3 regions of the Mesorhizobium sp. M0991 genome follow, and region 3 is predicted to be linked to each of the others. Evidence: riboswitches for the same ligand, from Rfam matches in the RefSeq annotation. Region 3 holds a riboswitch; each other region holds the start of a gene.
The links. A riboswitch is a leader RNA that binds a small molecule or an ion and turns the genes downstream of it on or off. The one in region 3 is predicted to bind cobalamin.

Region 1: another riboswitch for cobalamin. It lies ahead of metE (5-methyltetrahydropteroyltriglutamate--homocysteine S-methyltransferase); the one in region 3 lies ahead of NKH70_RS15180 (DUF1636 family protein).
Region 2: another riboswitch for cobalamin. It lies ahead of NKH70_RS34285 (CbtB domain-containing protein); the one in region 3 lies ahead of NKH70_RS15180 (DUF1636 family protein).

The regions. Positions count from the first base shown of each region.
Region 1 covers NZ_JAMYNE010000034.1:539-10,408, reverse strand. Annotated here, with positions in the region: gene NKH70_RS30230 (hypothetical protein) at 1-1, opposite strand, end outside; gene pdxR (MocR-like pyridoxine biosynthesis transcription factor PdxR) at 1-1,490, opposite strand, end outside; gene NKH70_RS30220 (trans-sulfuration enzyme family protein) at 1,573-2,805, shown strand; gene NKH70_RS30215 (dihydrodipicolinate synthase family protein) at 2,858-3,760, shown strand; gene NKH70_RS30210 (FMN-binding negative transcriptional regulator) at 3,795-4,013, shown strand; gene metE (5-methyltetrahydropteroyltriglutamate--homocysteine S-methyltransferase) at 4,112-6,457, opposite strand; cobalamin riboswitch at 6,553-6,753, opposite strand; gene NKH70_RS30200 (hypothetical protein) at 7,309-7,563, shown strand; gene NKH70_RS30195 (helix-turn-helix transcriptional regulator) at 7,881-8,714, opposite strand; gene NKH70_RS30190 (MFS transporter) at 8,799-9,029, opposite strand; gene NKH70_RS30185 (transposase) at 9,319-9,870, shown strand, end outside.
Region 2 covers NZ_JAMYNE010000060.1:763-10,632, reverse strand. Annotated here, with positions in the region: gene NKH70_RS34335 (ArsR/SmtB family transcription factor) at 230-547, shown strand; gene NKH70_RS34330 (SRPBCC family protein) at 544-1,026, shown strand; gene NKH70_RS34325 (hypothetical protein) at 1,229-1,450, opposite strand; gene mgtE (magnesium transporter) at 1,734-3,131, shown strand; gene NKH70_RS34315 (MerR family transcriptional regulator) at 3,271-3,657, shown strand; gene NKH70_RS34310 (methyltransferase family protein) at 3,677-4,183, opposite strand; gene NKH70_RS34305 (heparan-alpha-glucosaminide N-acetyltransferase) at 4,200-5,198, opposite strand; gene NKH70_RS34300 (MFS transporter) at 5,446-6,645, shown strand; gene NKH70_RS34295 (SRPBCC family protein) at 6,624-7,547, opposite strand; gene NKH70_RS34290 (Rieske 2Fe-2S domain-containing protein) at 7,453-7,899, opposite strand; cobalamin riboswitch at 7,951-8,148, shown strand; gene NKH70_RS34285 (CbtB domain-containing protein) at 8,185-8,364, shown strand; gene NKH70_RS34280 (CbtA family protein) at 8,380-9,156, shown strand; gene cobU (bifunctional adenosylcobinamide kinase/adenosylcobinamide-phosphate guanylyltransferase) at 9,149-9,670, shown strand; gene cobO (cob(I)yrinic acid a,c-diamide adenosyltransferase) at 9,672-9,870, shown strand, end outside.
Region 3 covers NZ_JAMYNE010000009.1:14,761-24,630, reverse strand. Annotated here, with positions in the region: gene NKH70_RS15210 (precorrin-3B C(17)-methyltransferase) at 1-510, opposite strand, end outside; gene NKH70_RS15205 (precorrin-2 C(20)-methyltransferase) at 507-1,265, opposite strand; gene NKH70_RS15200 (precorrin-8X methylmutase) at 1,262-1,909, opposite strand; gene cobG (precorrin-3B synthase) at 1,906-3,372, opposite strand; gene NKH70_RS15190 (cobaltochelatase subunit CobN) at 3,369-7,019, opposite strand; gene cobW (cobalamin biosynthesis protein CobW) at 7,038-8,078, opposite strand; gene NKH70_RS15180 (DUF1636 family protein) at 8,075-8,509, opposite strand; cobalamin riboswitch at 8,548-8,751, opposite strand; gene NKH70_RS15175 (DUF6348 family protein) at 8,811-9,506, opposite strand; gene NKH70_RS15170 (winged helix-turn-helix domain-containing protein) at 9,535-9,870, opposite strand, start outside.

The sequences.
Region 1 (9,870 bases), on a different contig from region 3:
CCGTGTCCCGGCAACGCGTCTTGCACCTGCTTGACAACCGCTCGCAGGATCTCAACGCCCTTCTTGATTTGCCGAATGCTCAAGGCGGCATAGCCCATGACAAGCCCCACGCGATCGATGTGGCCTTCGTCCAATTGCCGCTCGTAGAGGGGCGAGATCAGGTGCAGCCCCAGGCCCGCGCCTCGGGCGGCTTCGACCAAGGTCGTTTCCCGCGATCGCGGCAGTTCGTCGAACCAAACGACGACGTGCAGACCGGCCTCTGCTCCCTGGACAGCGATGCGATCTCCGAAGCTGCGCCGCAAGGCGCCCAACAACGCCTCCCGACGCTCGCCGTTCAGCCTGCGCACACGCCGCACATGGCTTTCGTAGCCGCCACTCTCGATCAAAGAGGCCAGAGCCTCCTGTTCAGCGACCGGCGAATGTCGGTCCGCGAATTGTTTGGCGGTAGCGAAGACCTCCTGCAATTCCGTCGGGACGACGAGGTAGCCGATACGCAGCATCGGCGAGAGCGTTTTGGAGATCGTGCCGAGGTAGATGACAGCCCCGTGGTCCTCAAGACTGTGCAGCGGAGGGACCGGATTGATGTCGTAGCGATATTCGCTGTCGTAGTCGTCCTCGATCACATAGGCGTTGTTGTGCCGCGCCCATTCCAGAAGCTGATGGCGGCGCGCGATCGGCATGACGCCGCCCAGCGGAAACTGATGCGATGGCGTGACATAGGCCAGTCGTGCCCCGATCCCCGCCAGCAACTCCGTCTTCATCCCGTCCTCGTCGACGGTGACCGGGACGGGCGAGGCACCCGTACTGGCAAAGACCTGACGCGCCATCCTATAGCACGGGTCCTCGATGACGAAGCGGTCGGCGGGATCGAGAAGCAGGCGAGCGCACAGATCTAGGCCCTGCTGCGAACCGTTGACGATGATGATCTGCTCGAGCTCGCAGCTCAGCGTTCGGGCGCGCCAGAGATAGCCCTGGAGCGCCTGGCGCAGCCCACGCCAGCCGCGAGGATCGTCATAGGCAAGACGCAACGGGCGCTGCCCCATCGCCTCGTTCATCGCACGTTTCCAGACCAATGCGGGGAAGTCTGACGGCGCCAGGTCGCCATAGCGGAAATCGACCTTCAGTCCAGTCGGCAGATAATCCGGCCAGGGCGGCGTAACGCGCAGTCGTTCGCCATAGGCGGACATTTGAACCGGGCCGACTCGTTTCGCGACAGTGCGGCTCGTCTCAGGACCGATCAGCGAAGATGCAACGCGAGGTCGTGCGCCTTGACGGACTTCGATGAAACCTTCCGCGGTCAGTTGGTCATAGGCGACCGTCACCGTCGTTCGCGAAACCCCAAGGTCATTTGCCAGGCCGCGGGAGGACGGCAGCTGACTGCCGGTTTCATAGACGCCGCCGAGGATTTGCTCGCGAAGAGCCTCGTAGATCTGGCGTGCACCCATCGCGTGCGAGCGACCTGCAGAACCGGCACTTGAAGACTGGACCATTTCATTCATTGCTAACTGGATATTTCACATTGGCCAGTTTGCCGTCAATCTTTCGGAAACCCAAGAAAGATCTAGAGGCCGAATGACCCGTTCCTATCAATCCGAAACCGATGCTCTCACGCGGTCGCCCAACGACACCGGTCCCGGATTCGCCACTCGGGCGATCCATCATGGCTACGATCCGGCCCGCTTTTCCAATGCCGTTCAGCCGCCAGTCTTCTTGACCTCGACCTATGGATTCGAAAGCGTGGCAGCGAACGAGGCCGCCGCCACCCTTGGCGGAAGGCTCTATGCGCGCGAATACAATCCGACGACGGAGATCCTCGAGCAACGGCTCGCCAATCTGGAAGGAGCCGAGGCAGGTTTGATCGTTGCCTCGGGGATGGCGGCTTTCGGCACACTGATCTTGTCGCTCCTGTCCCAAGGCGATGAACTCATCGTCCACAAGACGCTTTATGCGAACACGCTTGCCATGGTCGAACAGGCGGTCCCCCGCTTCGGCATCAAGGTCGTCGCGGTCGACCTGTCCGATCCTCACAATCTCGATGCCGCGATCACCGAGCGGACCCGGCTTGTTTTCTTCGAGACGCCGGTGAATCCGCTGAGCCGCATCCTCGACATCGCTGCCATTGCCGAGCGCGCCCACGCGCGCGGTGTAAAGGTTGCAGTCGACAGCACCTTCGCCTCGCCCGCGCTCCAGCGGCCGCTCGAACATGGGGCCGACCTCGTGCTCCACTCCCTGACCAAATACATCAATGGGCACGGCGATGCCCTTGGCGGGGCGATTCTCGGCGACGCGCAAACGCTCCGCACGCTGCACGAAACGGGCCTGCGCTACATCACCGGCGCAGCGCTCTCGCCCATGTCAGCCTTCCTGATCCTGCGCGGTCTGAAGACGCTCACGCTGCGCATGGAACGCCACAGCGCCACGGCCCTTGCGGTGGCTCAGGCGCTCGAGGCGCACCCGGCGGTGGCATGGGTGAGTTATCCCTTCCTCGACTCGCACCCTGATCAGGTGACGGCGCGAAAGCAGATGTCCCAAGGGTCGGGCATGTTGGCCTTTGGCCTCCACGCTGGGTTCGAGGGCGCGCGGCGGATGATGGACCGGCTCAACCTGATCACCCGGGCTGTCAGCCTCGGTGATGCCGACAGCCTCATCTATCATCCGGCAAGCCTGACCCGTGCTCGTCAGCCGATCCGCAAGGATGCGCATCTGGCCGATGGAGTCGGCGAGGACCTCATGCGTCTCTCGGTGGGTCTTGAAGACGCCGATGACCTAATCGCCGACCTGCGGCGGGCTCTGGACGCCCTGTGATGACCTGTGGTCCGGCCAGTCCTGCGCTCGCGTACAAACCCGGAGCCTTGCCATGGCATTCCTGAGCGGCCTTTCCGCGTTTCCCATCACGCCGACCGATCGGGACGGCCGCGTCGATACCGTTGCTCTGCGCAAGCTGATTGCCAGGCTTTGCGCCGCTCAGGTCGATTCCATCGGTCTTCTCGGCAGCACCGGCACATACATGTATCTGACGCGCGAGGAACGGCGACGGGCGCTCGCCGAGACCTTGGACGAAACCGGGGGACAAATGCCGGTCGTGGTGGGTGTGGGCGCGCTGCGCACCGACGAAGCAGTGAGGCTCGCGCAGGACGCTAAGGCCCTTGGGGCTGCCGCGGGGTTGCTTGCCGCCGCCTCTTACACCCCGCTCACTGATGACGAGGTGTTCGAACATTTCTCCACGGTGGCGCGCGAAAGTGGCCTTCCGATCGTCATCTACGACAATCCAGGAACGACGCATTTCCGTTTCACCCCAGCACTCGTCAGCCGCCTGGCAAACGTGCGGGGGATCGTCGCTATCAAGAATCCGACAGACAAGGGCGATGCGATCAAGAGCCATCTGGCCGACCAGAGGCGCACTGTGCCGGAAGGGTTCTCGATCGGCTACAGCGGCGACTGGAACGCTGCAGAGGCCATGATCGCTGGCGCTGACACATGGTACAGCGTCCTCGCGGGCATCCTGCCCGAGGTCTGCACAAAGATCGTCACAGCGGCGCAGCAGGGCGATGCGGCCGAAGCGCGACGGATCGATGCCGCGCTTGCGCCGCTCTGGAGCCTCTTCAAGGAGTTCTCGAGCCTTCGCGTCGTCTATGCACTTGCCGAATTGCTCGACATTTGCCGTGCCGACCCCCCGCGTCCCATCCTGCCTCTGCCCTCAGCAGCGAAGCGCCAGATCGCCGCCGCGTTGGAAGGCTTGCCATCGGATGTCAACCGGTGAACAGCGAACCCGGCGGCCAGTGAAGGAACCTGTCATGTATGTACCCGCGCATTTCGATGAACCGAGCCGAGAAGTCCTTTACGAACTGATCGAGAACAGCGCACTTGGCATGCTGATAACCCATGGCCGGAGCGGTCTCGACGCCAATCACATCCCCTTCGAACTCGACACGTCACAGGGAGAAAACGGTTCCCTTTATTCCTGCGCGATTAGTACACGTGCCGAAGGAAAGTGCACTTTCTCGCTCGAGTGACTTATTTCAAAGGATGTGATCGCGTTTTGGCACATTCACGGCCCACATGCGGCAGCCGCTAACTCACCACATGGTGAGCAACCAGGAAACCTTCCGGCCTACACTTTCTCCCGGAGCGCGCGTGCTGCAGCAACCATGTTCATGAGGGCAGGGCGGACCTCCTCCCACTTGCGGGTTTTGAGGCCACAGTCCGGGTTTACCCACAGTTGGGCATCGGACAGTCGCTCGCGGGCAAGCATGACGAGATCCGAAATCTCGCCGACTTCCGGGACCCGTGGTGAGTGAATGTCGTAGACTCCGGGCCCGATTTCATTCGGATATTTGGAGCTCGTGAAGGCGTCCAGCAGTTCCATTTTCGAGCGCGACGTCTCAATCGAAATGACATCCGCATCCATTTCAGCGATCGCGTCGATGATCTCGTTGAACTCCGAATAGCACATGTGGGTATGGATTTGAGTCGCGTCCTTTACACCCGTTGAAGCGATCCGGAAGCATTCGACAGCCCAGTCGAGATAGTCGTTCCAATCAGACTGGCGCAGTGGCAATCCTTCGCGAAACGCGGCCTCATCGATCTGGATCATCCTTGCGCCGGACCATTCGAGATCCGTCACTTCGTCGCGGATGGCGAGCGCGATCTGGCGGCATGCTTCGGAGCGGGGTACGTCGTCGCGAACAAATGACCAGTTGAGAATGGTCACTGGGCCTGTGAGCATTCCCTTCACAGGGTTTTCCGTAAGCGACTGGGCGAACTGCCACCAGCGCAGCGTCATCGGATTGGGCCTCGATACGTCGCCGAAGATGATGGGGGGGCGCACGTAACGCGACCCATAGCTCTGCACCCAGGCATGCTGGGTGAAGGCGAAGCCGGACAGCTGCTCGCCGAAATGCTGTACCATGTCGTTTCGTTCGAACTCACCGTGCACCAGCACGTCCAGCCCGATCTCTTCCTGCCAGCGAATTGCAGCCTCGATCTCCTTCTTCAGGAAGGTCTCGTAGTCGACATAGCTCAGCTGGTCCTTCGCATGAGCGGCCCGCGCCCTGCGTACCTGCGGCGTCTGCGGGAAGGACCCGATGGTCGTCGTCGGGAACGGCGGCAGCCCGAGCGTGCCGGCCTGGACTCTGGAGCGCTCGGCAAAAGCGCTCTCTCGTCGCTTCATGCTGTCGTCAATGCTGGCGATCCGCCCCTCAACCAGCGGGTCATGGATCTTCGTGGATGTCACGCGAGTGGCGGCAGCCTCGGCAGACGCTTTCAACGCGCCTGCCACCGCATCCCTGCCTTGGGACAGGGCCCGGGCAAGCAACACCAACTCGTCGGTCTTCTGGGCCGCGAAGGCGAGCCACGACCTGATGTCCGCGTCGAGTTCCGTCTCCATGCGCAGGTCGATCGGCACATGCAGCATCGAGCAAGAAGGCGCGATCTCGACGCGGTCCAAGGGCCAGCCGGCGACGATCGGTTTGATGCGGTCGAGAATGGCGGGCAGGTTCGCACGCCAGACGTTGCGGCCATCGATCAAGCCAAGCGAGAGCACCAGATCCTTCGGTGCGAGCCGACCCACCGTTTCCAGCTGCTCGGGAGCGCGCACGAGATCAATATGCAGCCCGGCCAGGGGCAGAGAAACCGCGGTTTCGAGATTGTCTCCCAGCGGCCCGAAATAGGTAGCCAGCATGATCTTCAGCTCGGGCGCGGCTTTCGACAGCTGGCCATAGGCGAATTCGAACGCAGCTCGTTCGTTCGGGTTCAGATCGAGGACAAGCGCTGGCTCATCGATCTGCACCCAGTCGGCTCCAGACAGCTTCAGCCTCTGCAGGAGTTGCTCGTAGACGGGCAGCAGCCGCGGCAGGAGCGCGATGGGATCGAATCCTTCGGCAGGCGATTTCGCCAGCTTGAGGAAGGTGATCGGTCCAAGGATGACTGGGCGTGTGTGAACGCCGAGAGCTTTAGCCTCGATGAAGTAATCGACCGGTTTCGTCGACGAGAGGGCGAACGTCTGATCATCGTTGAGTTCCGGCACAATGTAGTGATAGTTGGTGTCAAACCACTTGGTCATTTCCATCGCGGTTACATCAGACCGATGAGCCGCCTGCTGGTGACCAGCGTGTCGACAATCCTCCGTCTGACCTTGGTTGCCCCGCGCCATTGCGAAGTAGATGTCAAGTGGAACCTCGCCGCTATTCCAGCCGTAACGGGATGGAACGGCGCCGACCATGGCTGCGGTGTCGAGCACATGGTCGTAGAGCGAGAAGTCGTTCGACGGGATTTTCGACACGCCGCGATCGTGCTGCTCCTCCCAGCTAGCGGCACGGAGCGCCTTCGCGGTCGTGAGAAGGTCGGCAGCGGACGATTTTCCGGACCAGTAGCTTTCAAGCGCGAATTTCAGTTCTCGCCGACGACCGAAACGGGGCACGCCGAGCGTTGCTACAGGAATTTGCTGAGAGACAGTCATGCCAGACCCCGATGGTTGGGGCGTCGGTGACAAGGAAGGCGCTAGCAGGCCGGCACGAACGCCAGGCTGCAGCGGCCACCGAGACACCCCGCCCGTGGACGTAATTCGCCGTGGCAGGTCTCCTGGCTCGCGGGGTCATAGCCTCTACCCGTCTTCCCAAGGCTATTCGCCTCAGTGACATGAGTGGGGTTGGCTCGCCGCTAACAGTTGCGGGGGCAGCGCCGGCATCGCACCGGCTTCCCTCTTAGCTCCGCTGCGGCAGCGCCGTACGGAGAACCACGACGCGGGAGACAATTACAGCAGTTCGCTTCTTTGTCAACGCCGCATAAAGAAATGTTTATGTCGTTATGTTAAATTTCCGTTGGCATGTTCCAAAGGTCGCCTCGAAAGCGAAAACTGTGGAAGCCTTGAGCGGCCGGTAAATCAAAGCAATGACGCACGGCGCCCTTGTCCAGGAGGATAGGAGTTCGTCGGCTGCCGGCAGCAAACATACCGGCAAGCGCCGTGGTGCTGCTTAGCGCATCATGCGAACCACCTCGGCGTCGAACTTCGGCTCCGAGGTTCCGACCGCTTCGTTGGTGATCTGCTCGCGACCATATTCGGCTCAATGGCGAGGCTGTTGCCCATGTGGAAGCTGTTGGCCGTGATGCCCTCGGTGATATGACACAACGATTTCGGGGGGAGCACACCGAGGCCAGGCGCAGCGGCGTGTTGCGAAGTGATCGAGGCCAATGTCTCGAACTGCTTGTTCGCAGCCCACCGGCTCAAGGTAACCCGGCTCAAACCACCGGGCCAGCTCAAGTCCTGTCCAAATGAGGCCTGAGCGGCAAATCGTCGTGCACGCGCACGGTTTGGCGTTCGATCTTGTGATGCGTCTTGGGCGGACAATCGCCACGGTGCAGCGCGCAGAAGCGGTCCCCAATTGGGAAACCGAGGGCGGTGAGGGCAAGCCAGCGCCACAGGCGGAAGGGGACTTGGACCTGTTTGCCCTGCTGGACCACAAGTTCGCGACACAGGGCCTCAAGGAGAAGACCAAGAGTGATTATGCGCGGGACCTCGCCAAATTCATCAAAAGCAGCGGGCAGTCAAAATTCGGCGCCGATTGACATGGAGATAGCCATCGCGGCGGACCGCCCAGGCGGACCGCAAGCCGGAATACAACCGGGTGCAGGCGGCCAACCTCGTCCACAAGATGGCGTCGGGCACACACCGGCGATGGGAGAGCGGACCGTGGAGTGCAGGAACTTCACGCCTATCCACGCTCCCGTGGACGTGTCCTGCGGCACATCGGCAGCGATATTGAGGAGGCAGTTGAGCTTCTGGTCGAGCACTCTTACCTGCCACTACCTACGCTTAACGTCATCTCGTACTGAAAACGCACCACGCAAGGTCGAGATGTAACATGCGCCCTTCGTGGATGGTTCTAAGCTTCCTCGGGCGCGGTCAATCTGTGATAACGGTCGCTTGGAACCTCCATCACCGCGACGCGATCAAGGTTGGCGTATCGCGCTCGGTAGTAACCTTCTTCCTCCACTTCGGCGAAACTACACTGGGGAACGTCAAAGGTCGCAGCTTCCAATCCGAAGAAAGTCGTAGCGGTTTCTTCATCCAAGAAGTTCCACTCATCTTCTCCGTCGTCATATGTGACGCGAACATAGGAGGCCATGCGCACGGCTTCCTGATCACCCATCTCTGCGATGATGGCATCGCATTCTTTCTTCAGCTTTCCTGAAACCTCACCCTTATCCCAGTCATCCAAAGCCCGATAGATTTCTGGATGATAATACTCTGGCATCTCCTCTACATCGTCACCGATAAGCTCAATGGTGCGGACATATTGCGGATTTATCAAGAGTATTTTGTTGTCAAGGCTCCAACAATACAGCCATGGCCTGCTTGTGTTATTTCTACGCAGATTATGAAGTTCCTTCAACTGACGTAAAATCGATTCACGCGCCTTTTCATCGATAGGATATTGGCGGCTGCCAAGAGTCGTCTTGATTCTGAGCGTGCCGTATCGCGTTTCGGCATCGGCAATTGCAAACGGGCTCGTGCGCCACTCCTCGACATCAATCTTCCAGCCCAGCAGCTCCTCGACCGTGCATTTCAACGTGAGACAAAGGTCCTTGATCTGCTCGACGTTCAACTGCGTTTTGCCTGTTTCCCAACGGGCCACAGTCTGTTGCGTCGTTGCCATCTGCTCTGCCAAATCTTTTTGAGTCATGCCCAGTCGAACCCTAAGCTCTTTCATGTTCATAACTCACCTCGCGTGTTCAACACACGCATTGTGGATGAATTAATCTAACACGTCAAGCGTGTTCAAAAATCGCAGCATGTGTTTTTAGGGGGTTCTTCGAGGCTCCGGCAGCCGTTCGTGACCACTTGCGCAAGACACAGGGCTGGTACACAGCACGAATGGGCGATCAAAAATTACTGCTGCGATGCTCGTCATCAGCCAAGCTGCCGCCGCACCTTCCATTAGGGTGCCAAGGTTCGAAATGAGTGCAGCCGACCATAGCGAACGGAAGGTCTTGTGCTCAAAAGGAACGAGTGAAGATGTTCTCTTCGCCATTGTGGGAAGCCTCGGGATTGACCGCGGGGCTGGATTTGTTTCGCCTCACTCAACCATGGCCTCGCCGTACAAGCCAAGCTGCCACAGTGCGCGCCTGCTAACCCAGAAAACTTGGCGGCCTTACAGGCATGCGCAGGACGCGCGAAGCCGCTCAAATCTCCCCAGATGGGTCAGCCATCGAAGACCGGCATCACTTGCCCGTTGAGCGGCTATACGATAATGCTCCGCGCTAAGCAGGAAGCGCCAAAAATTCGAGCGGCGACTTCATTCTCCTATTCAGGAAGGAACTATGAGGCGGCAGACGCGACCATTCACCGTGGAAGTCAAACAAAAGCGCAATTATGAAAAATCCGCACGTTCCATCTGGGGCAATTTCGACATCGCCGCGGCGATGGCCGAAACAACAAACGAAGTCGAGCCGTTAAATCGTCAGCTTGTTGACTCTACTGTAGTGGCCCTTGATGCTGAACCTTTGCACAAACCTCGAGTGGAGCATTTCATGGCCAATCCCCTGGAAACCGAGTCAGCAGTAGTTCATAGCGAACCGGCAGACAAAGCGGAAACGCCAAAACCGAAGACGAGAGCGCGGCGGTCGAGGAAGCCAGAAGCTGAGGCGAGCGCGCCTGCCCGCAAGGAGGGCGCCAAGCCGATATCCGCGACCACTGAAGCACCGCCGTCAGCGCGAACAGGCCGAAAGAGCTACTCCGCGAAGGATCGTGCCCAGAAGCTGGCGCAGATCGAGACCTCGATCGGCGGCGGCGCTACTCTCAAGAGCGCGGTGAAGCAAGCCGGCATCTCGGAACAGACATATTATCTTTGGAAGAAGGCGGCGGCGCCGGCG
Region 2 (9,870 bases), on a different contig from region 3:
TAAGGTAAAAACCTTGCCGCCAGGTTTACTTTTTCCCCGGTGATCGACATTTGCCGGCCGACCCGCACGCGGTGGATTGCTTCCCTGAGCAATCTTGCATCCGCATTGCTGCCCATGCCCCGTGTGAAGGAACGCCCCGGAGCCTCGGGGGGCCGAACCGGCCGGGTGTTCAACACCGGTCCACCGCTTCCCCAGTTGACCTATCATAAGTTTTAGCTTATCATAAGCCATGGTTTATGATTATGCAGGAATGGTGGCCTTGGCCGATCCGACACGCCGCAAGGTGTTCGAGCTCATCGCCGATCGGCCACGTTCGGTCATCGATCTGACACGAGTGCTTCCGGTCTCGCAGCCGGCGGTATCGCAGCACCTCAAGGTTTTGAAGGAAGCCCGGCTGGTCCGCGCAGAGCCGAAAGGTGCCAGCAACATCTATCATCTCGACCCGCATGGGCTCGGCGAGATGCGCGCCTGGCTCGACCGCATGTGGGGCGATGCGCTCGACGCCTTCAAACGGGAAGTCGACAACAGCAAGGAGAAGAGGAAATGACGACCATGATCAAGCCCGCGCCGGTCAGGAAGTCGGTGACGGTGGAGGTGCCGCTCGACAAGGCATTCGATGTGTTCACGACAGGGTTCGGGCGCTGGTGGCCGGCTTCGCACTCGATCGGCAAATCCGCCCTGACGACCGCGGTGATCGAACCGAAAGCCGGCGGCCGCTGGTACGAGATCGGTGAGGATGGGTCACAATGCGATTGGGGCGAGGTTCTCGCCTGGGATCCGCCGTCCAGGCTGACGCTCGCCTGGCGCATTGGAGCCGATTGGCGCTACGATCCGGCATTGCTGACCGAAGTCGAGATCCGCTTTGTCGCACTCGGCGAGAACGCGACGCGTGTGGAACTCGAGCACAGGCTTCTGGAGAACATGGGCGAAACCGCGGAGGCAGCGCGCCAGGCCTTCGAATCCGAGGGTGGCTGGAGCGGGCTCCTGGACCGCTATGCGGCTGAGGCCCAGCGCCACGCCGCCTGATCGGGAAGCCTTCCAGTCCATACCAGCGAGGCCGTCGCACTGTCGGCCTCGCCTCATTCCCGGTGCAGCATGTGCCGTTCTGCCCGGCCACTGGGATTAATGTTGTTGGGCGAACGATGCCCCAACTGGAACGGCGAGCACACCACACCTAGCGTTGTCGCGGACTACCCGGCGGTTGGTCAGCGGCGGTACCAGAGCTGGATTATCGGTGCTTCTCGACGAAAGCCTTGCAGGCGGGTGACAACTGCTCGATCATGCTCTGAAGGTCGCATTTGCCGATCGGTGTCATTGGGCAAAGCCGTTTGTAGTCAGGCTTGCATTCCTTGCCCTGAAAAGATTTGAAGGCCTTTGCCTCGGCGGTAATCGGGCTCAAAAGTATTCCCGAACAAACCAACGCAAGGCTGGTAAACAGATACTTCGCCATAAACACCCTCCATTTATTAGCGGTAATTATAGAGATACTAAATTAGAATTATCTAATTATCAACCTGAGCAACCGGCAGCTCGCAAGGTCGTCTGATATCCGTCCGTTGCGCACGGAGAGGCCGATTCTCAAGCCAAATCATGCCGCCGCTCCATCTTTGTGTTCGACCAAGATCTTTTCGGAAAACCGGTTTCCACTTTTCAGGATCATGGTCTAGACCTGACAGGCACCTTATCCGGAAATCCGATGGCGGGAGGCGCTGGTGGAAGGCCAGGACGAATACATGACCGGCGCCAGGGCCGCCGAGGAGCGCCGCGCCGACATCTATGACGAGGACGGCGTCATCCTGTCGTCGTTTCTCGCCCAGATCGGTGCAGCGATCGCCGATCGCGATACGCTGACGCTGAAGCGTGAAGTCGACGATCTGCACCAGTCGGAACTCGGCCACCTGCTCGAGGCCCTGCACCCGGAACAGCGCCGCGCCCTGGTCGAATTGCTGGGCAAGGATTTCGATTTTTCTGCCCTGACCGAGGTCGACGAGGCGATCCGCCGCGACATCGTCGACAATCTGCCCAATGCGCAGATCGCCGAGGCGGTGCAGGAGCTCGATTCCGACGACGCCGTCTACATTCTCGAGGATCTCGACCAGGAGGACCAGGACGAGATCCTGTCGCAATTGCCGTTCACCGAGCGGATCAGGCTGCGGCGCTCGCTCGATTATCCCGAAGAGACCGCCGGCCGCCGCATGCAGACGGAGTTCGTCGCGGTGCCGCCCTTCTGGACGATCGGCCAAACCATCGACTACATGCGCGAGGACAACAATCTTCCCGACCGCTTCAGCCAGATCTTCGTCATCGATCCGAGCTTCAAGCTGCTCGGCGCCATCGACCTCGACCAGATCCTGCGCACCAAGCGTTCGGTCAAGGTCGAAGAGGTCATGCATGAGACCAGGCATGCCATCCCGGCCACCATGGACCAGGAAGAGGCGGCGCGCGAATTCGAGCAATACGATCTTCTGTCCGCCGCCGTCGTCGACGAGAACGAGCGGCTGGTCGGCGTGCTGACCATCGACGACGTCGTCGACGTCATCCAGCAGGAGGCCGAGGAAGATCTGCTGCGCATGGGCGGCGTCGGCGATGAAGAACTCTCGGACAGCATCTTTTCGACCTCGCGCTCGCGCGTGCCGTGGCTGCTGGTCAATCTTTTGACGGCTTTCCTCGCGGCCTCGGTGATCGGCCTGTTCGACCGCACCATCGAGCATATCGTGGCGCTGGCGGTGCTGATGCCGATCGTCGCCGGCATGGGCGGCAATGCCGGCTCGCAGACCATGACCGTCACGGTGCGGGCGCTGGCGACGAGGGACCTCGACATCTACAATGCCGGCCGCATCATCCGCCGCGAAATCGGGGTGGGCTTCATCAACGGCATCATCTTCGCCATCCTGATCGGCCTCGTGGCTGCTGCCTGGTTCCACGATCGCAATCTCGGCGGCATCATTGCGGCTGCGATGATCATCAACATGTTCGTGGCGGCTCTGGCGGGCATCCTTATCCCGCTGCTGCTCGACCGCTTCAAGATCGATCCGGCTGTGGCTTCGGCGGTTTTCGTCACCACGGTCACCGACGTCGTCGGTTTCTTTGCCTTTCTCGGGCTTGCCACATGGTGGTTCGGCGTGCGCTGAACGGCACCTCAATTGACTTTTACGTAAATGCCGTGCGAGGCTTTGGAAGGTGCCTTGTCCGCCGATTCTGGTACGCGCCTGGACGTTGGCGGCGCCGGCCAGTTGGAACTCGCGGCGTGGCCGGGGCATTGGAGTGACGATGCGGGAATATTATTCGATCACGGAGCTGACCCGCGAATTCGACGTGTCGACGCGGACGTTACGCTTCTACGAGGACGAAGGGCTGGTGCAGCCGGTAAGGCGCGGCCGCACCCGGCTGTTCCGTCCGTCGGACCGGCATCTCATCCGCCAGATCATGCGCGGCAAGAGGCTCGGCTTCTCGATCAATGAGATCCGCGAAATCATCCAGATGTACAGGGAGCCGCCCGGCGAGGTCGGCCAACTCAAATTGATGATCAAGCGCATCGAGGAAAAGCGCGAGGATTTGCGCCAGAAACGCCGCGACCTCGAAGAGACGCTGGCCGAGCTCGACCAGGCAGAGGAATCCTGCGTCGAGCGGCTGGTGGAACTCGGCGTCACCACATAAGCGCGGTGTCAGCCTCGGCTCAAATCCAGCGCCGCACCCTTTTGGCGTAGTCCCGGTACTTCTTGCCGAATTTGGCCGTCAGCACATTCTCCTCGCTCTCGATCGTCAGCTTCTGCGTCAGGAACGCCGCGATGACCGCCAGCGGCAGGAACCAGGCGATCCCAGAGACAAAGGCGAGGCTGACCAGCAGCAATGTGTTGGCGAGGTAGATCGGGTTGCGGCTGACGGCGAAGGGGCCGGTGGTCACCAGATGGTCCGGCACGCCGTTCGGGTTGAGCGTCGTCTTGGCGCGGATCATGGTGCGGATTGCCGTGAACCAGAGCGCGGCGACCGCCACCAACCCGACAAGGCCGGCGGCGAACAGGATGTCGCCGAGAAGATCGCCGATCCACGGCAGCGGATAGAACAGCCCTAGCGCGACGCTGACGATGATGGCGGCGGTATAGATCAGCGGCGGCCATGGGATGTGTCCAAGCTTCGGCTGCCCAGGATTTTGCTGCACGGGTTTCGGGTGAGTGTCGCTCATTGTTGTCCTCCCTCGATTAGCGCGTTCCCGGTTCCCCCGCCTCGGTTTGGGCGGTACAGATGCCGGCGAGCTCGCCAATATGCGCCTTCCACTCCGGGGACTGGTCGTTGCTGTAGAGCCGCTCAAGCGAGGCTTCGCCCTGGAGAGTGTCCAGCATGCAGGCACAATAGCTGGAGCAGAACTCGGTGTCGCGCGCCTGCTCGCAGGATATCTGGCAGGATTTCAGAAAATTCACCTCCCTGGTTTCGACCTGCGCCGGCATGAATTGCGAAAACAGCCAGACCGAGCCGATCAGCACCGGCTGATGGATCAGATAGAAGGCAAGGCTGTGCCGGCCGATGAAGACCAGCGGGTTTGCCCAGCGGCCGGGCGTCATGGCCGACAGCCGCGTCAGCGCGCCGGAGGTGGAGGCGAGCTTGGTAACCGCGATGCCGGCAAGCACGGCACCGAACCACGGCAGCAGCGGAACGTAGTCATTGGAGCGCGGATTGGTCGCCGACAGGCCGACCCACCACAAAGCCGGCTGATCGAAAGTTTCGGATCGCAGGTAGAAGGGCGCAGCGACAACGAATACGGCGACAAGCAGCGTCAGCAGCGCCGGCAGGCGCAGGAACGCCAGGCCGAGCAGGCTGGCGAGCGCGATTTCGTGCAATATGCCGAAGAAGATGAAGCCGTCGGGCGTGGCGATGCGCGTGACCAGCGATATTGCGAGTGCTGCCCCGGCAACCATGGCGAAGCGCTTCCAGAAGCCGGTCCAGCGGATTTTTTTGCCATGGGCGAGATAGAGACTGATGCCGACCAGGAACAGGAAGCTCGAAGCGATGCAGCGCGCGTAGATTTTCCACCAGCCGAAGGCGGTGAGGCCGGGATCGGTGTAGCCGAAGAATTCGAGGTCCCAGGTGAAATGATAGCTCGCCATAGCAAGCAAAGCGATGCCGCGTGCGATGTCGATGGCGGCGATGCGCTTCGACTTCGGTTGATCCTGAACGGCTGCGGTCGGCGTGGCGATGCTCATTGGTCTCGCTGTCTTGGTTCAGCCCCGGCAAGACGACTATCACGGTTGCCACCGTCAAAAGAAGCAGGGCCTTGCGTCGCGTTGGTGCCGGTCGGCATCAGAGCTGCTTTAGGCCAGAGCCGGAAAGCCTTTGGCCGGCTTCGCTTTTTGCCGTGAAGGCGTCGGTTTCCTGTTACCCGGCAAGGAATCGCCGCGGCAGATTTGTGCTCCAAACCCTGCTTCGGGCGATTCGGCTTCGGGGAAAGCAATGGCTACCCATGTGCGCCATCCGATCTGGCTCGCGGCCTTGCGGCCGGCGGATGCCCGCACCTTCGCCTCGCTTTATGCGGTCGAATCCTTCGCGCGCGCCACCGTATCCAGCGTCATCCCGATCCAGGCCTACGAGATCCTGCACAACGAGCAGATCGTTTCGATCCTCTACACGATCGTGGCGATGCTCGGCCTGTCGGCGACGCTGTTCATGCCGATGCTGATCGCCCGCTTTGCCCGGCGCTGGGTCTATACCGCCGGCGCCTGCCTGCTGGCCGCCGGCTCGCTGTTCTTCGTCACCCATACCCTGGCCGGCCAGGTGGTCGGCATGCTCTGCCGCGTCGTCGGCGCCGGCGCGCTGGCGATCACGCTCAACCTCTACATCATGGATCATATCCGCAAGACCGATTTCATGCAGGCCGAGTCGCTGCGCATGGCGTGGTCGATGCTTGCCTGGACCGCCGGGCCGACGCTCGGCATTTTCCTCTACACGCGTTTCGGCATCTATGCCGCGCATGGCGCGGTGGCCGTCTTCGCCATGGCCTTGCTGGCGCTGTTCTGGACTTATCGGCTTGGCGACAACCCGTCGATCCGCCCCGGCAAGACGCGGCCGGTCAATCCGCTGGCCAATATCGGCCGCTTCGTCGCGCAGCCAAGGCTGAGACTCGCCTGGCTGATCGCCTTCGGCCGCTCCTGCTTCTGGACGACGTTCTTCGTCTATGGGCCGTTGTTCATGGTGATCACCGGCGAGGGCAAGCTGGCCGGCGGCCTCTTGGTTTCGGCCGGCAATGCGCTTTTGTTCATGGCCATCTTCTGGGGCAGGGCGGGACGGCGTTTCGGCGGCCGGCGCACCATGACGTTCGCCTATTTCGCCATGTCGGCGACGCTGCTGGCGGCCGGCGCCGTCGGCGAGGCCGCACCGCTCGTCACCGGCGCGTTGCTGCTTTGCGGTGCCCTCTTCACCATCGCGCTCGATGCGCTGGGCTCGACCGCCTTCATGCGCTCGGTGCGCTCGTATGAGCGGGCGCAGATGGCGGCGGTCTACCGCACCTATCTCGACTTTTCCGAGCTGACGCCGCCGCTGGTCTATTCGGTGGTGCTGGCGTTCTTCGGCCTGGGCGCGGTTTTCGCGACACTCGGCCTGCTGGCGGCAGTCTGCGGCTTCGTCACCTGGCGCTATCTGCCCAAATCGCTTTGAAGTGCGGCATGCCGCTCGCGCACCCAGTTGTGGAAGCGGTGCAAGTCATATTCCTCGGGCATCAGCACGCCGGCCTTGTGGCGCATCGAGCGCAGGCCCATCTGGTTGACCTCGCAGATATCAGCATCCTCCTCCAGCACCTGGGTACCGAAGGCGATGATGTTGTCGATATCCGCCGCCGGATCGGCGAGCGCTTCGGGCGAAAAAAGCCATTCGGCGGTGAGTTCGGTCTGCTCCGGCCCAAGCGGCACCAGCCGCACGGTCCTGACATAGTCGACATGGCCGACGACGAACATCGACGGCAGGCTGGTGGCGTAGGTCTGCCCGGCGGTACGTTCGGCCGGCGTCAGGCCGGAAAAGACCGAGCCGTGAACGCGTCCGTCGCGCGACCAGGTTTCGGCCCCGGCACGCAAGCCGCCGGAAAATTCCGGCGCGTCATTGTCGGCGTGGCGCGCCCATTCGGGATCGTCGTGGCGGCCCATCAGGCCGCGGCCATAGATCGGCACCAGCCGCGACAGGTCCTTGTGGACGCCGGGGCAGTGCAGGCACTCGTTGAAGTTTTCCCAAAAGATCTTCCAGTTGCAGTTCATCACCTTGCGCAGCACATGGCCGCTCAGCAGCGTTTCCAGCGGCCAGTTGGCGAGGTCGCCGGATGCCGGATCGAAGGATGTTTCAGCTGAGCCGGCAACATCCTCGGCGAGGTTGGCGAAGACAAAACCGCGCCACACCGAAAGCGCGACGCGGTAGAGCGGATGATCGGCCTTGTCGAAACCGTCCGGCAGCGATTTCGATGGCACGCGCACCAGATCACCGCGCAGCGAATAGAACCAGGCGTGGTAAGGGCAGGTGATGAGCCGCGCCTTCAGCCGGCCTTTCGCTCTGCTGGCAAAGCTGCGAGCCACGATGCCGGCAGGTGTTGTGGAAGGCGCGCAATTCGCCGGTCTCGTCGCGCAGCACGACGACCTCCTGCGTGCCTATGCGGAACGTTCTGAAAGCCAGCGGCTGGGCAAGGTCGGCCTCGCGGCAGACCAGCAGCCAGTTGCGATACCAGATGGCCTCTAGATCGCGCTGGTAGGCCGCGATGTCCCAATAGGCCGATGACGGCAGCGTCGGCTCGGCCCGCGTCAGACCGTTGTAGGGACCGCGCTCATTCGGGCTGGGTTGCATGCCGGCTTCTTCCCCATCCGCCAGCGACACCCGGCGGTAAAAATTGTCAATCGCAGTGCCGGTCGGCGAGCTTGCGAGGCGGCGCATTCGCCACACGATCCGGCGGAATTTGGTTTGCCGGGCGCGGCGATTCTGCCTATAGTCGCTGATGTCGTCGGTTCCGTTTGGAACCAAGAGGGAATGCGGTGCGGGCGAAATTGTTTGCCCAATGCCGTGGCTGCCCCCGCAACTGTGTGCGGTAGTCCTCTCCATATGCCACTGAAGGTTCGCCTTCGGGAAGGTGGGGAAGGACGCTGATCCGCGAGCCAGGAGACCTGCCGGCGACAGGAAACTGACTTCTATGCCCTCGGGTGGAGGGCGAAAGGACAAGACATGAATACCGCTTCCGTCTCGCTCGGCGCTTCCGTCTCCTCGCAGTCGCGTTTCATGCAGCTGGCGCTTGCTGCATTTCTCGGCATTTTCGTCATGGGCTTTGTCGGCTTCTCGCATATCGATGCGGTCCACAATGCCGCGCACGACTATCGCCACTCGATGGGCTTTCCCTGCCACTGACAAGGGGCTGACATCATGACACTGTTTCGCAACGTCGTGTTCATCGCGGCGATCGCAGGGCTTGTGGCCGGCGTCGCTCTCGCCTGCATGCAGGCCTATGCCACGGTGCCGCTCATCCTGAAGGCGGAAGTCTACGAACAGGCCGGCGGCGGCCATGACCATGCCGCCGCACCTGCGGCACCGGTCGAAAACGCCGGGGGCACGATGGCTATGAGCAGCGCCGCGCCGGCTGAAGCAATGGCTCCGGCGGAGGACGAAGGCTGGGCGCCGGCCGACGGTTTCGAACGCTTTGCCTTCAGCGTCGTTGCCAATATCGTCACCGGTATCGGCTTTGCGCTGGTCCTGGTTGCGGTTTCGGAGTTCGCCGGCGGCATCGGCAATTGGCGTCAGGGCCTGTTCTGGGGGCTGGCCGGCTTTGCCGTGTTCACCCTGGCGCCGGGCCTCGGCCTGCCGCCGGAACTGCCGGCGATGCCGGCGGCCGACCTTGTCCAACGCCAGATCTGGTGGTGGGCAACAGTGGTGGCGACCGCGGCCGGTCTCGGCCTTATCGCCTTCCGCAGATCGCTGCCGCTGGCGGTCCTTGCGGTGGCGTTGATCGTCGCGCCGCATATCGTTGGCGCGCCGCAGCCCGACAGTTTCGAGACGGCGATCCCGGAAGGCCTGCACCACCAGTTCGTGGTGGCGGTGACGCTGACCAATCTGGTGTTCTGGCTGGTGCTCGGCGCGGTCGTCGGCGTGGTGCGCGGCCGCTTCACCGGCACGGCGACCAGCCTGCGCGACAGCTTTGCCTGACCGCGCTGCCGGGGCACTGACCCTTATCATCGGCTGTGCGCGATCCGGCAAGAGCTCGCATGCCGAGAGGCTGGTGAGTGCCTGTCCGGCGCCGTGGAGCTATCTCGCGACGGCGCAAGCCTATGACGAGGAGATGCGCGAACGGATCGCGCTGCACCGCTCGCGCCGCGGTGCCGGCTGGACGACCATCGATGCGCCGCTCGACCTTGCCGGCGCGATCGAGGCGCTGCCTGACGGCCAGCCGGTGCTGATCGACTGCCTGACGCTGTGGCTGACCAACCATATGCTGGCCGAACATGATGTCGAGGCCGAATGCCGAAGGCTGGCGGATGTGCTGTCGCGGCCGCGTGGCCCCTGGTTCGTGGTGTCCAACGAGGTCGGCCAGGGCATCGTGCCGGACAATGCGCTGGCAAGACGGTTTCGCGACGCCGCCGGCCGGCTGAACCAAGACGTCGCCTCTGTCGCGGACATTGTGCTTTTGATGGTGGCGGGGCTGCCGCTCAGGGTGAAATGACATGGCTGATACCGACCACATCGATCCCAAGGACGAGGAACGCCACCGCGCCAAGATGGCCAAGCGCAAGGCGGTGCAGGACGCCGAGGTTGCAGCCAAGACGGTCGAGAAAGGGCTGTTGATCGTCAACACCGGTCCGGGCAAGGGCAAGACCACGGCCGCCTTCGGGCTGGCGCTCAGAATGCTCGGCTACGGCAAGC
Region 3 (9,870 bases):
TGCCTTGCTGATCGGATTGTAGAGCGCGATGACGAAGCCGGCGCCCGCCGCAGCAAGCAGGCGTAGCTCGATCAGGTCCCACGGCTTCAGATTGTCGGACAGCGAGATGGCGCAGAAATCATGGCCGAGCGGCGCGCCGATGCGGGCGGCGACGGCGAGCATGGCGGTGATGCCGGGCACGATAGAGATGTCGACCGCGCGCCATTCGAGTGGGCCCGCCTCTATCGCCTCGCAGACGGCTGCCGCCATGGCGAAGACGCCGGGATCGCCGCCGGATACGACGGCGACATCGTGGCCTTCCGCGGCCTTCAGCAGCGCGTCCCTGGAGCGGGCGAGTTCCTCGCGATTGTCGGAGGCGATGCGGGTCTGGTCCGCGCGCAGGTCGAGCCGGTCGAGATAAGGCTTGTAGCCGTAGAAGAATTTCGCCTCGGCAACGGCGCGGCTGGCTTCCGGCGTCACCTGGTCGGCGTTGCCTGGCCCCAGGCCGATGACGGTCAGGCGGCCGCTCATGCTTCGGCTCTCAATGCATTTGGCCGGCCCGACCAGCCGGCCACCAGCACGATGGCGAAATAGGGCGCCTGGTCGTCGTTTTTGTCGGCAAGCCGCATCGAGACGCCGCCCGGCATGGTGCCGCGCTCGACATAGATGGCCCGCGCCAGCTTGTCGGTTGCCTCCAGCGCGCGCCTGATCTTGGGCAGGTTGCGTCCGACCTTCATGATCACCGCAGCGTCGGTATCGGCGAGGCGACGCGTCAGCTCGAATTCACTCATCGTGCCCGGCAGCACTGTCAGCACATCGTCGCCCTGGACGATCGGCAGGCCGGTCGCCGACCAGCAGCCGGACATGGCGGTGACGCCGGGAATGACTTCGGTCGGAAAGCGGTGCGCCAGCCGGACATGCAGATGCATATAGGAGCCGTAGAAAAGCGGATCGCCCTCCGACAGTACCGCGACCATCCTGCCGGCGCTGAGGTGCTCGGCGACCTTTTCGGCCGACTGCTCGTAGAAATCCGTTATCTGCGACCGGTAGTCGCGGTGATCCTTGTCGATTTCGGTCGTCACCGGATAGAGCAGCGGCAGTTCAATCAAATCGGGGCGAAAATGCGCGCCGACGATCGCGCGCGCGTTGCTGTTGTTGCCGCGCTTGGCGAAATGCGCGACGACATCGGCCTCGGCCAGCGCGCGCACTGCCTTCAGCGTCAATAGTTCCGGGTCGCCAGGACCGGTGCCGACGCCGACCAGCCTGCCTTTTGCAATCGCATTCATAGGCCCGGCCTTGCCAACGCATTAAGGGCGGCGGCGGTCATGGCGCTGCCGCCCAGCCGGCCGCGCACGATGGCGTAAGGCACGCCATAGGAATTTTCGGCCAGCGCATCCTTCGATTCAGCGGCGCCGACAAACCCAACCGGCATGCCGATGATCGCCGCCGGCTTTGGCGCGCCGTCGCGCAGCTTTTCCAGCAGATAGAAAAGGGCTGTCGGCGCATTGCCGATGGCGACGACCGAACCGGCCATTCGCTCGCCCCACAGGTCGATGGCGGCGGCCGAGCGGGTGTTGCCGATCTTTTTCGCGATGTCGGCGGTCTGCGGATCGCGCAGCGTACAGATTACCTCGTTGCCGGCCGGAAGCCGGGCGCGCGTGACGCCATGCGAGACCATCTGCGCGTCGCAGAAGATCGGCGCGCCGGCCCCCAACGCCGTGCGCGCGGCGGCGACGAAGTCGCTCGAGAAAACGAAGTGCCGCGCAGCCTCGACCTGGCCGCAGGCGTGGATCATGCGGATGGCGATGTCGGCCTCGGCTTCGGAAAAGCGCGACAGGTCGGCCTCGGCGCGGATAATGGCGAAGGAGCGCTCGTAGATCGCCGTGCCATCATGGATGTAGTCGTAGGCGTTCTGGGCGGGCATGCTCATTCCTGTCGGTAGATTTCGGTGATGCCGTCCGCGCCGAGCCTTGCCAGGCAAGCAGCAGCAGTTTCGCCGGGATGTCGTGCGCTGCGGATCGCCGCTGCAATGCGGCCGATGCCGTGCGCAGCGTCGTAGCCCGGCCTGTATCCGGCGGGCAATGCCTTTGCCGTCCCGTCCACGACAAGTCCGGCTCCGTTTTCGCCGCCGACCAGGGTCAGCGCCGCCGGGCCGGGACGGGCGCAGCCCTTGGCGCAGCCGGAGATGTGCAGCGTTAGCGAGGAATCGAGGATGTCGCGGTTTTCTGTAGCGATGATCTCGGCGATGTCGCGGGTGGCGATCCGGCCGGAGGCGCAGGCGGGTGCGCCGGGGCAGGCGGCGATCCTGGTGCGCGGATCGGCTGCGTCGGTGACAAAGCCGACGGTTGCGGCGGTTTTCTGGAGTGAAAGACATGCGGCTTGGGAGAGGCCGAGTAAAAGCAGCGCGCGACCCGGCGCCAGGCGGATTTCGGCGGCGCCGAGGGTGAGGGCCTCTTGCGTCAGGTCGATGAGCTTTTGCGCTGGTATGCTGCCGAAGGGGAGGCCGATACCGAGGGCGGTTCCGGTGGTGGCTAGGTTAAAAACTCCGATGGGCTGGCGTTCCGTCGCACCCCCCTCTGTCCTGCCGGACATCTCCCCCTCAAGGGGGGAGATTGCGCTTTGATCTCTATTTTCGGCAATGTCCGACGCTGCGGAGGAAGAGCCAACGACAAAACCGCCGATCTCCCCCCTTGAGGGGGAGATGTCCGGCAGGACAGAGGGGGGTAAAACGCGCCAACTTGCCAGAGATCCCAACTGTCTCTCGGTCAAATCCCGCGCATGGGCATCGCGGCCCTTTTCGGCAACCATCCTGAGAATGGCGACGGCGATGTCACAAGCCGCATCTTCCTCGGACATCGCCAGCGGCGTGGCACCCTGCGCATCCCCGGCGAGCGATACCCGCCACTTAATTCCGTCGGCGGTCCGCATCGCAGCCAGCCTGACATCGGCCGTAACCGCATCCATCGTCAGCCGTCCGCCACCATCGACAATCACTGAAACCTTTGGGCCGAGGCGCTGCGCCAAGCCGGCTCCATCAATTGCCGCCCGAATCCGCTCCGCCATCGGGCGCGGGTCGGCTATCTCCTCCGGGTCGAGCCCGGCCAGCGGGCCGGTCTCGACCGGCACGCCGGTGCGAACGGCAATACCCAGCGCATCGACCTCCATCGCCAGAAGCCGCGCGCTTGCCGGCATCAGGCCGCGTATCTGCAGGCTGCCGCGGGCGGTCACTTCCACGATGCCGTTGCCATGGCGCAAGGCGGATTCGCAGAGTCCGATCAACGACTTCGGCAACAGCCCTCCAGCGACCGGATTGAGCCGCACCAGCAGCCCGTCGCCGGTTTGCATCGGTGCCGATAAAGCGGGGCAGGCGCCACGGCGCGAGAAAGCGTTCATGCCGCCACCCCCAGCGCTTGCGCTTCGGCAATTAGTGCGGCGAGATCGTCATCGATCGAATTGCGCAGCGGATGCCAGAGACCGCGCCGCCGGGCCGAGAGAAAACGCTCGGCGATGACTTTTGCGGCTGAAGGGTTTTCGCGCAGGATGAAGGCGCGGACCACGGGGTCGCCGAGATAGGCGTCGTGCACGGCCTCGATCAGCGTGCCTGATATGGCATGGGTAGTCTCGGCAAAGCCGACCAGCCGATCAACTGTCTCGGCGAATTCCGAAGCACCGCGCGGCCCGTGGCGCATCTGGCCGGCGATGAAGCGCGGATTGACGGCGCGCGCCCGCACGACCCGGGATACGGCCTCGCCAACCGAGCGCGGCTTCGGCTTTTGCGGGTCCGTGGTGTCGAGCACGATCACGTCGGCGTTTTTGCCGAGCGTGGCAAGCGCTGCCGAAAAGCCGCCGATAAAGGCGACGTCGGCCGAGCCTTCGAGGATGTCGCGGCCGGGGTCGTCGCCGGTATGAACCAGAAGGTCGGCCTCAGCGATGCGGCCCTCAAAAGCGCCGGGCGCCGAAACGCCTTCGCCCTCGGAGCCGCCATAGGCGTGCGAGGTGGCGTCGAGGTAGGCGCGGCCGATCTCTTCGCGCGCGGCCCAGTCGCCGCTCGACAACAAATCCTCGACACCGGCGCCGTAGGTGCCGGGTGAGGTGCCGAAAATGCGCGGGCTGATCTTCCCGTCTGCACGCGTCCTCGCCGCCAGCGGGTTTTCGGAAGCGTCCTCGTCGCGGGCGGCGACGGTGTTGGCCGCGGCGTCGATCAGCGCGATCTGGGTCGGGAACATGTCGCGGAACAGGCCTGATATGCGCCATGTAACGTCGACGCGCGGGCGGCCGAGCGTTGCCGGCGGCAGCACCTCGATGCCGGTGATGCGGCCGGTGGCGGAATCCCATTGCGGCCGGCAGCCCATCAGCGCCAGGCCTTGCGCGATCTCCTCGCCGCCGGTGCGCAGCGAGGCCGAGCCCCAGAGGTCGATGACCAGCGAGCGCGGCCAGTCGCCATGCGATTGCATGTAGCTGCGCAAGACCTCGTCGGCGGCCGCCCTGCCGAGATCGAAGGATGTCGGCGTCGGCATGGTGCGCGGGTCGGCGGTGAACAGATTGCGGCCGGTCGGCAGCACATCGCGCCGGCCACGCGCTGGTGCACCGGCCGGACCGGCAGCGACATGTCGGCCGTCGAGGGCGGCAAGCAGTGCGGTTTTTTCAGCTGCTGCGCTTTGCCGCCGTACCGGATCAGCCTCGCCTTCCGGCGAGCGACCGTAGATATGCAGGCCGTCCTTGATGGCGAAATCCTTGAGATCGCAGAGCCAGGCGTCGACGCGGCGCAGCGCTTCGTCGGGAGCGTCGGTTTGGGCAACCCCGGCGTCCGAGGCGAGGCCAGTTTTTTGCGCGGTTTCGACGATCAGTCTCGCCAGGCGGTCGCGGCGGCGGCGGTCGAGCCCGTCGGCCTGGGCATATTCGTCGACCAGTCGTTCAAGCCTATGCTGGTTTTCGTCAAGCCCGGCGCCGGTCAGCGGCGGCGGCAGATGGCCAAGGGTGACGGCGGCAATGCGCCGCTTGGCCTGTGCTGCCTCGCCGGGGTTGGAGACGATGAACGGATAAATGACGGGCAGGGCGCCGGTGACGATTTCGGGAAAGCAGTTTTCGCTGAGCGCGACGGTCTTGCCGGGCAGCCATTCCAGCGTGCCGTGGGCGCCGACATGGACGATTGCATGGATGCCGAGCGACTTGCGCAGCCAAAGGCCAAAGGCGACCAGCGCATGGCGCGGCGGCAGCGTCGGGTCGTGATAGTCGGCGCGGCGGTCGGCTGAGCGCCCGCGGTCAGGGGCGAGTGCCACGGTGACGTTGCCGAAGGTGGCTGCGCGGAAGGGGAATTTTGCGGCGGCAGGCGCTTGAACACCCCCCTCTGTCCTGCCGGACATCTCCCCCTCAAGGGGGGAGATTGCGCTGTTGTCTCTGCTTTCGCCAATTACCGAGGGCGTTAAGGGAGAGCCGGCGGCGAAACCGCCGATCTCCCCCCTTGAGGGGGAGATGTCCGGCAGGACAGAGGGGGGTGCCTCGCACAAACTTGTGTCATCTTCCGCATTCCCCCATGCGGCCGTCACGGCAGCTATCGCCTCAGCAGGCAATTCCGCCGAGTACTTGAGATAGTCCTCAAACCCCAACCCTTCACCTCCACGCTCCAGCATCTCCAGCAACTTGCGCGGCGTTTGCGGAATCCCTTCAACGGCGTAGCCCTGTTCGCTGAGGTCATGCAGCATCGCCAGCACGCTGGACGGCACGTCGAGGCCAACCGCATAGCCGGTGCGGCCGGGGGCGCTCGGATAGTCGGGGATCAGGATGGCGAGCTTGCGTTCCGCGCGGGGCGTCCGCTGCAGGCGCACGAAGGCCTCGACACGGTTCGCCACTTGCGCCACGCGGTCGGGCTCAGGCCGGTTGGCGAAGGCGCGGAAGGCCAATGCGGGATCGGTTTCGCTTTCGCCCTTGAATGAAATAGCGCCGGCCAGGATGCGGCCGTCGAGCTCGGGCAGGACGACATGCATGGCAAGGTCGGCGGGCGCCAGGCCGCGCTGATTGGTTTGCCAGATGTCGCGGCGGGTGGTCGCGACGATGACCTGGAACACCGGTACGCCGGCGCGGTCGAACAGGGTTTCGACGCCGGGCTCGGCACCCGAGGCGAAAGCCGTCGCAGTGATGATGGCGGCAGGCTTGAGCGTTGCAAGCGCGGTTTCGACAAAGGCGAGCGATGCCGGGTCCTTGAGGCTGGAGACGAAGATAGGGACCGGCGCTATGCCGCGCGCAGTCAGCGCTTCGAAAAGCGCATCGATCGGCGCGACATCGGCGGCGAGCAGCATCGAGCGGTAGAACAGGATTGGCACGACGTCTCCCTCCCCCTCGAGGGGAGGGTGGCCCGAAGGGCCGGGTGGGGTCGTTGCGGCAGTGCTCGACGTTTTTTTCTGTCGGCGCGCTTCGGAGAGGACCCCACCCCCGGCCTGCGGCCGGACCCTCCCCTCGAGGGGGAGCGGGACGCCGCGTTCTGCGACCCCCAGTCCCGGCTCGTAAAATCCCGCCTTTGGCACGCTGACTGGTTCAGCGACCGCCACACCCGATCCGGCGAGACTTGCCAACCTCTGCACCAGCGCCGTCATATTCGCCGGTCCGCCCTCGCGGAAATAGCCAAGCAGGCCGTCCAACTCCTCGCGCGGCAGCGTCGAGCCTTCGATCAGCCGCAAATCCTCGTCGTGGCTCTCGCCCGGCAGCAGCGCCAGCTTGATACCGCGATTTCGCGCGACAACGGCGAGCTGATCGCAGCCATAGCGCCACCAGTCATAGCCGCCGAGGATGCGGACCAAAATGACCTTGGCGTGGCGGGCGACGCTGTCGATCCAGAGATCGACGGACATCGGATGGCGCAGGTCGCGCAAGGCGGCGAGCCGCATCGACGGCAGGCGGTCCGCATCTGCCTTCCACGCCGCCGCCAGCCCGGCCAGGTCGCTGTCGGTGAAGGACAGCGCCACGACATCCGCAGGCGTTTGCCTGAGATCGACAGGCTCGGCGAGATCGTCGAGCGAGGCGGATGTCGTGGTGAGGATGTGCATCGCGGCTCGTACCTGGGGTCAGCCGGCGAGGATACGCTCGATGGCCGGGCGGTTCAGCCCTTTCAGGCCGATGACAACGAGGCGCGAGCGGCGATCGTCTTCAGCGGTCCAGGCGCGATCGTAATAGTGGTTGACGCGCGGACCGACGGCCTGCAGCAGGAGCCGCATCGGCTTGCCGCCGACTTCGACGAAACCCTTGACGCGCAACACGTTTTCCTCCTCCGCAGCCGTGGCGACGCGTTGTGCCAGTTCGTCCGGGTTGGACACGGACGCAATGTCGATGACGAACGAGTCAAAGTCGTCGTGTTCGTGGTCGAGCTCGTCGTCGTGATGGGTCTTGCGGTTCTCGATGTCGTCCTCGACGGCAAGGCCGAGGCCGAGCAGCACCGACGGATCGACCTTGCCTTGCGAAGTCGGCACGATCTTCACCGCCCGGCCAACATGCTTGCCGATGACGGCATTGGCGCGGGCCGCGCCGTCTGCATTCAGCAGGTCGCTCTTCGACAGGATGATCAGGTCGGCGCAGGCGAGCTGGTCCTCGAATACTTCCTCGACCGGATCGTCGTGGTCGAGCGTCTCGTCCTGTGCGCGCTGCGCCTGCAGGGCGTCCATGTCGTTGGCGACGCGGCCATCAGCCAGCGCCGGTCCGTCGACCACGGCGATGACGCCGTCCACCGTGACGCGGCTTTTCACCGACGGCCACTGGAAGGCCTGGACAAGCGGCTTGGGCAAAGCGAGGCCGGATGTCTCGATCAGGATGTGGTCGACCCTCGGCGTCAGCGACAGGATCTGGTCGAGCGCCGGAACGAAATCGTCGGCGACGGTGCAGCAGATGCAGCCATTGGCCAGCTCGACGATGTTTTCCTCGGGGCAGGTGTCCGTGCCGCAGCCCTTGAGGATCTCGCCGTCGATGCCGATGTCGCCGAACTCGTTGACGATAATGGCTAGCCGCTTGCCTTTGGCGCTTTCGAGCAAATGGCGGATCAGCGTCGTCTTGCCCGCGCCGAGAAAGCCGGTGACTACAGTGCAGGGAACGCGCGAAATGGAGGCAGCGGTCATATCAGGTCCTTCAAAAGGTCAAGGGGAGGGATGCGGGCAACCAGGCCGCGCTTCAGGCAATCGGGACGGCCGCGCCATGGAATGAGCCCATCCGTCGAGGTGGCGAACAGCTTTGCGCCGGTCACGAGATCGGCGCCGCTGGTCGCGGTCAGGTCGCCGAAGACGTAACTCCAGCAGCCGTCGCGCAGTATGGCGGCGCTGAGCCGGCGCTTGCAATTACCGAGGCATTCGACGGTGTGGATTTTAATGTTTTCGCAGGAAGCGGCGCGGCGCGTGTCCTCGGCGAGCAGTTCGCCGGCGCGCGGACGAGCGTCCGAACCGGTCTCGTCACGGCAGGACGAGCAGACGATGACGGTAACGCCGGCCGGGGAATCACCATGGCCGGACAATAAATCCGCTGTCTCAGCCGGAAAACTGCTGTCGCGTTCCAAATCAGGCTCCTTGCCCGGAAAACCCGCCAGGCGATCGGATTCTTATGTCCTAGACGGCAGGTCTCCTGGCTCGCGGGTCATCGCCTGGGTGCCGCCTTCCCGGGAATATCCCAGTGGTTTTCGGCCTTGGCTCGTCGCTTACAGTTGCGGGGACAGCCGCGGATTTGAAATCGAGATTTCGCACCGCATTCCCTCTTGGCCCTTGCCGTTGCGGGCAGGGGACCGTCTGGAATGGATTTAGGCTTTTGCAGGCGGTGGTGTCAACGCACGGCTACGACACTGCAATGTCGGCCAAAGGCTGTCATGTCCCGCCTTCCGGCAGTGCCAGGATAACTTGCCGGATTGCTTGATAGCCATCGCCATAGTCCCAATCATGACTGATCGCCAGATTTTGACCTTCTTGCCAAACCGCGTTGTCCAGAAGGACTTCGCCACTAATAAGCGTGCCGTTCAAGCCTGCCAGAAAGGTCCGTACAAAATGGCCTCCGGGGGGTACCGAAGCTGTGAACAGCTTTTCCAGCTTGGCATAGAATGCTGGATAGCCTCGGCTTAGCGAGCATAGCTCGGTAGTGGCTTGGGAAATGACGGGTCCGCCATAGATTTTCCAACGGGCATTGTTGCGCCAGATGTTCCAACGGGCGCTGCTTCGCTGCCAAATCTCTACCTCGGCCTGTATGTCGTCGCAGACATGATCAGCCAGCCCCTCAATGGCGACGTGGAAAACACCACGGATAAATTTTTCAAACGCCTGATTCAATTCTTGTTCGCGCGTGTCGCCGAAGCCAGCAAATGATTCAATGACCGGCTGAACATCAAGCAGCGGAGAGAATATGTAGATTTCAAGAACGAGCCGACCGTTAGAACCCGTCTCGAACACCTCAGCCTCAAACCGAAGTTGCCTCGACTGGAGCGTGACGTCCTGCTCTCTACGTATTGCATCTATTCCATGTGCAATCAGCGCACCATGGATCATGTCGAGCACTTCGTGCGATGCCATTACAAACCTACCAGGTTTCTTGGAGCGTCTATGACAGACGCTGTGGGGGTTGGCCATCTTTCTGACTGGCCAGCGCCGGCCCAAGATCACCGGCAGCTGTCACCTCGATGCGCTCAAGCCCGAGCCAGCCCTGCATCTGCTTCAATTCTTTGAAAAGCTCGGCAGCGGTTTGTGGCGGGGCGCCGGGCTCCGCATAGGCGGCATGGACGCGCAACACGCCGGCCGGGCGGTCGGCCCTGAGGTCGACGCGCCCGACGATGCTGTCGCCGAGCAGGAACGGCAGCACATAATAGCCATACTGGCGTTTTTCGGCCGGCGTGTAGATCTCGATGCGATAGCGGAAGTCGAACAGCCTTTCCGTGCG